One region of the Pseudomonas sp. LS1212 genome, then DNA from elsewhere that is predicted to be linked to it. Evidence: predicted binding sites of a transcription regulator. Region 1 holds the regulator's gene; each other region holds the start of a gene.
The links. The regulator sigma-54, encoded in region 1, starts transcription at its own class of promoters, with help from an activator protein. The targets are predictions, from matches to a motif close to ANTGGCATNNANNTTGCTNT.

Region 1 (2,200 bases):
GGTCAGGATGTTTTCAAGTCGAATCATGGGTGGGGGGTATCAGCGAGCAGTCGCACCTTGCAAAAGGCTCTGCTGTTTTTCCTTGTGTTTTTTTAGTTGGCGGTCGAGCTTGTCGGTGAGCAGGTCGATTGCTGCATACATGTCGTCATGTTCCGCATTGGCGACGACTTCACCGCCGGGAATGCGCAGGGTGGCCTCGATTTTCTGTTTCAGCTTCTCGACCTCCATGATGACCTGCACATTGGTGATCTTGTCGAAATGGCGCTCCAATCGGTCGAGTTTTTCGCCGATGTAATCGCGCAAGGGATCGGTCACAACCAGTTGATGTCCACTGATGTTGACTTGCATACCGCTTCTCCTTATTGCCATTGCATAAAGAGGCAGGCCTGTTGCCTGCCACTGGAACGCTGTGGCGCATCTCAGGGACCTGCCAGTCGACTACATCAATCGCTTGCGTTCGCTCGACGGTGCGATGCCGAGTGACTCGCGGTATTTGGCGACGGTTCGACGGGCTACCTGGATGCCTTGTGCCTCCAGTAAACCAGCGATCTTGCTGTCACTCAATGGCTTTTTCTGATTTTCCGCAGCAACCAGTTTTTTGATGATCGCCCGGATGGCCGTGGACGAGCATTCGCCGCCTTCGGAGGTGCTGACGTGGCTTGAGAAAAAGTATTTCAGCTCGTAGATGCCACGCGGGGTATGCATGTATTTCTGCGTGGTAACACGGGAAATGGTCGACTCGTGCATGCCCACGGCCTCCGCGATGTCATGCAGCACCAGCGGCTTCATGGCCTCGTCGCCATAGTCGAGGAAGCCCCGCTGATGCTCGACGATTTGCGTGGCCACTTTCATCAGGGTCTCATTGCGGCTCTGCAGGCTCTTGATAAACCAGCGGGCTTCCTGCAGCTGGTTGCGCATGAAGGTGTTGTCGGCACTGGTGTCGGCGCGGCGCACGAAACCTGCGTATTGCGGATTGACCCGCAGGCGCGGTACCGATTCTTGATTGAGCTCGACCAGCCAGCGCTCGTTGTCCTTGCGCACGATCACGTCCGGTACGACGTATTCGGGTTCGGTGGACTCGATTTGCGAGCCTGGGCGCGGGTTCAGGCTCTGGACCAGTTCGATGACCTGGCGCAGCTCGTCTTCCTTGAGCTTCATGCGGCGCATCAGCTGGCTGTAGTCGCGGCTACCGAGCAAATCGATGTAGTCGGTGACCAGGCGCTGGGCTTCGGCCAGCCAAGGCGTCTTGGGATGCATCTGGCGCAGTTGCAGCAGCAGGCATTCACCCAGGTTGCGGGCGCCGATTCCGGCCGGCTCGAATTGCTGGATGCGGTGAAGGACGGCTTCGATCTCGTCGAGCTCGACGTCCAGTTCCGGGTCGAAGGCCTCGCAGATCTCTTCGAGAGTCTCGTCCAGGTAGCCCTGATTGTTGATGCAGTCGATCAGGGTCACGGCGATGAGCCGATCGGTGTCGGACATCGGTGCCAGGTTCAATTGCCAGAGCAGGTGGCTTTGCAGGCTCTCGCCAGCGGAGGTGCGGGTGGTGAAGTCCCACTCGTCGTCATCGTTGCTGGGCAGGCTGCTGGCGCTGGTCTGGTAAATGTCTTCCCAGGCGGTGTCGACCGGCAGTTCGTTGGGAATGCGTTCGTTCCATTCGCCCTCCTCAAGGTTGTCTACCGTTGGGGTGGACTCCTGGTAGCTGGGCTCCTGGATTTCGGGGGTAGTCTTCTGCTCGACGTTGTCGGCCAGCGGATCGCTGTTGTCGAAGTCGTCGCCTTCTTCCTGGCGCTCGAGCATGGGATTGGACTCCAGGGCTTCCTGGATTTCCTGTTGGAGGTCCAGGGTCGACAACTGAAGCAGACGGATGGCCTGTTGCAACTGCGGTGTCATCGTCAGTTGCTGGCCCATTCTTAAGACGAGCGATGGTTTCATGGCAGGGGCTTAACACCTTATTCGCCGGCGCACATGCGCCATCCACTACAGGGCACCGAAGCGCCAAACATAAGCAAATTATATGCCTGAAACTGAAGTGTTTGCCTAGAGCGCTGTAACAATTAAGGCAGTAAATATGCCAATTGCCAGCGCTCGGGCGATTCGCCTAACACCTCGGTGCTTACAGGCGGAACTCGTGGCCGAGGTAAACCTCTTTCACCAGCTCATTGGCCAGGATGGTCTCTGCGTCGCCTTCGGCAATCAGTTG
Region 2 (2,200 bases), 800 kb from region 1:
CGCCATTTGCTGGACTTGCCGGGCAACGCCAAGGTAGTCCGGGTCATCGCGCAGCAGGCCCCAGCGGCGGAACTGGGTCATGAACCACATGCCGTCAGACAGGTACGGTTGGTTGACCTCCCCTTTATTATGGAGCCGTAACGCGTGAGGGTCTTGCCAGGCGTTGCCCAAGCCGTCTTCGTAGTTGCCGAGCAGGCGAGGTTCGATGCAGTCCAGTGGGGCATCCAGGTAGTCCTTGCCACTGAGCAGCTGCGCAGTGCTGCGGCGGTTTTCCTGGCTTTGTTCGATAAAGCGGCTGGCTTCGAGGATGGCCATGACCAGTGCCCGCGCGGTGTTGGGGTACTGTTCGATGAAGGCGCGGGTGCAGCCCAGGACTTTTTCCGGGTGGTCGGGCCAGATCGTCTGGCTGGTTGCCAAGGTAAAGCCCAGGCCCTGTTTGACGGCGCTGGCCGACCACGGCTCACCGACGCAGAAGCCATCGATGCGCCCGGCTTGCAGGTGGGTGACCATTTGCGGTGGCGGTACGACGACGCTTTCTACGTCCTGCAGCGGATGGATGCCTTGGCTGGCGAGCCAGTAATACAGCCACATGGCGTGGGTGCCGGTAGGAAAGGTCTGGGCAAAGGTGAGTTTTGTTCTGCTTTGGTGCACGTGACATTTGAGTGCTTCAGGGTTGGTCACGGCGTGGTCTTGCAGGTGGGGCGAGAGATTGATGCTTTGGCCGTTCTGGTTCAGGCCCATTAGCACGGCCATGTCGGTGGCGTTGGTGCCGCCGATGCCCAGGTGTACGGCGTAGATCAGCCCATAGAGGCTGTGGGCGGCATCGAGCTCGCCGCTGACCAGTTTGTCGCGCAGGGTGGCCCAGGAGCTCTGGCGCTTGAGGTTGAGGGTCAGGCCGTAGGGTTGGGCAAAGCCTTGGGTGGCTGCGACGACGACCGAAGCACAGTCGCTCAGGGCCATGAAGCCGATGTCGAGGCTGTGCTTTTCCGGGGCATCGCTGCCGTTGACCCAGGCCAGTGGGTTCACTGGTGTGTTGTGCATGTTTGTGCCACTCATGAAAAAGCGTCGTTCGGCCTGTCGCGGGTGTGCAGGCCGGGGACGACGCCGTTGTCTGTGACCTGCTCCGACGTTGGGGCGGGTGCTGATGGGAGTGGGGCAAGCAAGGCATATGCCAGTGTGCTCCATTGGTGGGCTTGGTCGCTCGGTTTGGGGCATGCCCTGAATAGGAGGGTGGATAGGCTCGCCTCCCAAAACCCGGAATTAGCTTCGCCCCATACCCCGGCCCCGGCTATAATCGCCCCCTTAATTGATCCCACCGTCGAGCTAAGCCCGCCCATGTATACCCTGGCCCGCCAGCTACTGTTCAAACTCTCCCCGGAAACCTCCCACGACCTGTCGCTGGACCTGATAGGTGCCGGCGGCCGTTTGGGCCTCAATGGCTTGCTGACCAAGGCACCGGCCAAGCTGCCGGTAACCGTCATGGGCCTCGACTTCCCCAACCCGGTGGGGTTGGCTGCCGGCCTGGACAAGAATGGCGCCGCCATCGACGGCTTCGCCCAACTGGGCTTCGGGTTCGTCGAAATCGGCACCGTGACCCCGCGCCCGCAACCCGGCAACCCCAAGCCGCGGATCTTCCGCCTGCCCGAGGCTGAAGCCATCATCAACCGCATGGGCTTCAACAACCTCGGCGTCGACAACCTGATCACGCGCGTGCAGGCTGCCAAATACACCGGCATCCTCGGGATCAACATCGGCAAGAACTTCGACACCCCGGTCGAGCGCGCTGTCGACGACTACCTGATCTGCCTGGACAAGGTCTACCCCCACGCCAGCTACATTACCGTCAACGTCAGCTCGCCCAACACCCCGGGCCTGCGCAGCCTGCAATTCGGCGAGTCGCTCAAGCAATTGCTCGGCGCCCTGGCCGAACGCCGTGAAGTCCTGGCACAGCAACTGGGCAAGCGCGTCCCGCTGGCGATCAAGATCGCGCCGGACATGAGCGACGAAGAAACCGTACTGGTGGCTGCGGCATTGCTGGAGTCGGGTATGGATGCGGTCATCGCCACCAACACCACCCTCGGTCGCGAAGGTGTCGAAGGCCTTGAGCATGGCGACGAGGCCGGCGGTCTGTCCGGTGCGCCGGTACGCGAAAAGAGCACCCACATCGTCAAGGTGCTGGCAGGTGAGCTGGCCGGGAAGA
Region 3 (2,200 bases), 500 kb from region 1:
GAATGAAGTGCACCTGACCGTTTCGACGGTGCGCTACCGCCACAACGACCGGGCGCGCAGCGGCGTCTGCTCGGCCTTTCTGGCGGACCGTGCCGAGCATGGCCTGGTGCCGATCTTCACGCAGAAATCCGCACAATTTCGCGTGCCGCGGGACCCGCAGGCACCGATGATCATGGTGGGCCCAGGCACCGGGGTGGCGCCATTCCGCGCCTTCCTGCAGGAGCGTCAAGCCACCGGGGCGACCGGCAAGAACTGGCTGCTGTTCGGGGAGCAGCGTGCCTCCAGTGACTTCTACTACCGCGATGAGCTGCAGGCCTGGCACCGCGACGGGCACCTGGAGCGTCTTGATACGGCGTTCTCCCGCGATCAGGAGCAGAAGATCTATGTCCAGCAACGCATGCTCGAACAGGGCGCGCAACTCTGGAGCTGGTTGCAGGAAGGCGGGCACTTCTATATCTGCGGCGACGCCAGCCGCATGGCCAGGGATGTCGATGCCGCGCTCAAGACAGTGGTACGCGAACATGGCCGGTTCAGTGCCGAGGATGCCGAGGCCTATGTGGCGGGCATGGCTCGCGACAAGCGTTATCTGCGCGACGTGTACTGAAACGGCGCCCCATTAGTGTGAGATTTGCACCGCAACGCACCAAGAGAGTTCGATTTTGCCGTTAAAGGTGGCCTGTAAAGGCCGAGTTTCAAGCATTGGAGTAGTTGGCACGTAACCTGCTTTTACCTATTCAGGTCAGCCAAGACGCATTGGCAGACAGTCCGCGGTGGTCAATGTCGATCACACAACAGGACAGGTGAGCCGGGCATCGTACCCGCGCAACCTTACACAGATGAATACCAGGCAAAGGCGCCTGGAGCTTCGGCTCCAGGCGCCTTTTTTTTTGTTTATTTAGGGGGCTCGCACCCCGCTTGGCAGCGGCCACCGTGAATGGCCTGGAGTGAGGAACCTGTATGAATTCGATAGTGACGATCGCGCAGCGTGAAAGACTGGTCATCGTGGGCAACGGCATGGTCGGCCATCATTGTGTCGAGCAGTTGATCGAGCGGGGCGCGCTTGCGCGTTTCGAAGTGCATGTGTTCGGTGAAGAGCACCAGCGCGCTTACGACCGGGTGCACCTTTCGGAATACTTCAGCGGCAGCGATGCCGAAACCCTGGCCCTGGGTGATGCGCAGTTGTATGCCAACCATGGTGTGCGCCTGCACTTGGGGGAGGCGGTGCTGGAGATCGACCGTGAACGCCGCGAAGTGGTCACGGCCCAGGGGCGTCATCCTTATGACCAACTGATCCTGGCCACCGGTTCCTATCCATTTGTACCACCGATTCCTGGCTCCGAAGCCGAGGCGCGGCTGGTCTATCGCACCCTCGATGACCTCGACGCCATCCGCGCGGCCGCCGCCAACGCTCGCCGTGGTGTGGTGGTCGGCGGTGGCTTGCTCGGGCTGGAAGCGGCCAACGCGCTCAAGTCCCTTGGCCTGGAAGCCCATGTGGTGGAGTTCGCGCCACGCTTGATGCCTGTGCAGCTTGATGCCGATGGCGGTGCTGCCCTGCGCGCTCAGATCGAAGCGCTGGGCGTGGGTGTGCACCTGTCGCGGGCCACCCAGGCCATCGTTGCCGGCGAGGACTACCGCTACCGCATGAACTTCGACGGTGGCGAGTTTCTCGAGACCGATCTGATCGTGTTCTCTGCCGGCATTCGCCCTCAGGACGCACTGGGTCGCAGCAGCGGCCTGGAAATCGCCCCGCGCGGCGGCGTGGTGATCGATGAGCACTGCCGCACCAGTGATGCGCGCATCTTTGCCATCGGCGAATGTGCCTCGTGGAATGGCAGCATCTTCGGCCTGGTGGCGCCGGGTTACAGCATGGCCCGCAACGTCGCCAGTGCCCTGGCCGGGGAAGTGGCAGCCACCTTCACCGGCGCCGACATGTCGACCAAGCTCAAGCTGCTTGGGGTCGACGTCGGTTCCATTGGCGATGCCCACGCCGCCACGCCGGGTGCCAAGAGCTACCGTTTCATCGACGAAGCCAACGCCAGCTACCGGCGCCTGGTGGTCGACGCCAGCGGCAAACATGTCATCGGTGCCGTGCTGGTGGGTGATAACAGCTACTACGACACCCTGCTGCAGTACGTACAGAACGGCATCGCCTTGCCGGCAGATCCGTCGGCCCTGATCCTGCCGATCTCTGATGGTGCCC
Region 4 (2,200 bases), 1.2 Mb from region 1:
AATGCGCGTGGCCGCGCGCAGCATCATGCGCTTGAGAATCACGCCCATGTGGCTGTTGTCGACCTTGCTCAGCAACTCGCCCACCACTTCTTCGAAGGGGATGCTGACGAACAGCACGCGCTGGGAGCTGCCGTACTTCTTCCAGAGGAAATGCGCGACTTCCATCACGCCCAGCTCATGGGCGCGGCCGCCCAGGTTGAAGAAGCAGAAATGGGTCATCAGGCCGCGGCGCATCATCTGATAGGCGGCAACGGTGGAGTCGAAACCACCGGACATCAACACCAGCGTCTGCTCCAGCGAGCCCAGCGGGTAGCCGCCGATGCCCTTGTGCTGGCTGTGAATGATGAAGACGCGCTTGTCGCGAATCTCCAGGCGCACCTCCACGTCCGGGTTCTTCAGCTCGATACCGGCCGCGCCGCACTGCTGGCGCAACTGGCTGCCTACATAACGATCCACATCCATGGAGCTGAAGGTGTGCTTGCCGGCACGCTTGCAACGCACGGCGAACATCTTGCCCGGCAGCAGGTGGCCGAAGTGTTGCTTGCACTGGGCCACCAGGTCGTCGAACTCACCCAACGGGTATTCGTCGACCTGCAGGAAGTGAGTAATGCCCGGCACGCAGGTCAGACGCTCGACCATCTCGCGCAGTACTTTCTGATCGTCGATGCGGGTTACAACGGTGAGGTTGTCCCACACGCCATCGACCACCAGCTTCGGGTCCAGATCACGGAGCACGACGCGGATGTTCCTGGCGAGCTGGCGGATGAAATGCTTGCGCACCGGCCGGCTCTTGATGGTGATCTCTGGGAAGACTTTTACGATTAGTTTCATGAAAAACAGCGCGCGAGGTGCCGGCCGAAAAAGGGGGGCGCGGATTATAGCGGAAATTGCTCAAGGTTTGACCAATTTTCGTACAGAAGGATTGCTGCGCACCAAAATGATCCACTGCAAGCAAAATGCGCATCAAATCGGTGCGATAAAATCCCTAAAAAAGCCGTTTAATACTCGCAACGCTTGAGTTTGGGGCAAAAAATCCAATTCGGAGCACTGGCATGCAATTTGCTCCCTTGTGAGGCAGGTTGCCTTGGCAGACTATTCGCGCCCGGCATCACCCAAATTACAGGGCTATCCATTACCAGCCCGAAGCCACCCGGAGGACAATATGTCGAAGTCGGTTCAACTCATCAAAGATCATGACGTTAAATGGATTGATCTGCGCTTCACTGACACCAAAGGCACCCAGCACCACGTGACCATGCCAGCCCGTGATGCGCTGGATGACGATTTCTTCGAAATCGGCAAAATGTTCGATGGTTCCTCCATCGCTGGCTGGAAAGGCATCGAAGCTTCCGACATGATACTGATGCCGGTTGACGAAACCGCCGTCCTCGATCCGTTCACCGAAGAGCCGACCCTGATCCTGGTTTGCGACATCATCGAGCCTTCGACCATGCAAGGCTATGACCGCGACCCACGCGCCATTGCCAAGCGCGCCGAGGAATACCTGAAGACCACCGGTATCGGTGACACCGTATTCGTAGGTCCCGAACCAGAATTCTTCATCTTCGACGAAGTGAAGTTCAAGTCCGATATCTCCGGCTCCATGTTCAAGATCTACTCCGAACAAGGCTCCTGGATGTCCGACCAGGACGTGGAAGGCGGCAACAAAGGCCACCGTCCAGGTATCAAAGGCGGCTACTTCCCGGTTCCTCCGTTCGACCACGACCACGAAATCCGTACTGCCATGTGTAATGCCATGGAAGAAATGGGCCTGGTCATCGAAGTTCACCACCACGAAGTGGCGACTGCCGGCCAGAACGAAATCGGCGTGAAATTCAACACCCTGGTTGCCAAGGGCGACGAAGTTCAGACCCTGAAATACTGCGTACACAACGTCTCCGACGCTTACGGCCGCACTTCGACCTTCATGCCCAAGCCTCTATACGGCGACAACGGTTCGGGCATGCACGTTCACATGTCCATCTCCAAGGATGGCAAGAACACCTTCGCTGGCGAAGGTTACGCTGGCTTGTCCGACACTGCCCTGTACTTCATCGGCGGTATCATCAAGCACGGTAAGGCTCTGAACGGTTTCACTAACCCTTCGACCAACTCCTACAAGCGTCTGGTACCAGGCTTCGAAGCTCCGGTAATGCTGGCCTACTCGGCTCGCAACCGTTCCGCCTCGATCCGTATCCCT

Region 2: the regulator sigma-54 is predicted to act here: its motif matches at 1,157-1,176, upstream of NVV94_RS18595 (CmpA/NrtA family ABC transporter substrate-binding protein).
Region 3: the regulator sigma-54 is predicted to act here: its motif matches at 708-727, upstream of nirB (nitrite reductase large subunit NirB).
Region 4: the regulator sigma-54 is predicted to act here: its motif matches at 1,047-1,066, upstream of glnA (type I glutamate--ammonia ligase).

Annotation. Positions count from the first base shown of each region.
Region 1 is NZ_CP102951.1:4,807,378-4,809,577, reverse strand. It holds gene ptsN (PTS IIA-like nitrogen regulatory protein PtsN) at 1-27, opposite strand, end outside; gene hpf (ribosome hibernation-promoting factor, HPF/YfiA family) at 40-348, opposite strand; gene NVV94_RS22390 (RNA polymerase factor sigma-54) at 439-1,932, opposite strand; gene lptB (LPS export ABC transporter ATP-binding protein) at 2,114-2,200, opposite strand, start outside.
Region 2 is NZ_CP102951.1:4,004,861-4,007,060, reverse strand. It holds gene NVV94_RS18595 (CmpA/NrtA family ABC transporter substrate-binding protein) at 1-1,041, opposite strand, end outside; gene NVV94_RS18590 (quinone-dependent dihydroorotate dehydrogenase) at 1,336-2,200, shown strand, end outside.
Region 3 is NZ_CP102951.1:4,304,910-4,307,109, reverse strand. It holds gene NVV94_RS20050 (bifunctional nitrate reductase/sulfite reductase flavoprotein subunit alpha) at 1-604, shown strand, start outside; gene nirB (nitrite reductase large subunit NirB) at 958-2,200, shown strand, end outside.
Region 4 is NZ_CP102951.1:331,811-334,010, reverse strand. It holds gene thiI (tRNA uracil 4-sulfurtransferase ThiI) at 1-831, opposite strand, end outside; gene NVV94_RS01630 (hypothetical protein) at 830-1,018, shown strand; gene glnA (type I glutamate--ammonia ligase) at 1,163-2,200, shown strand, end outside.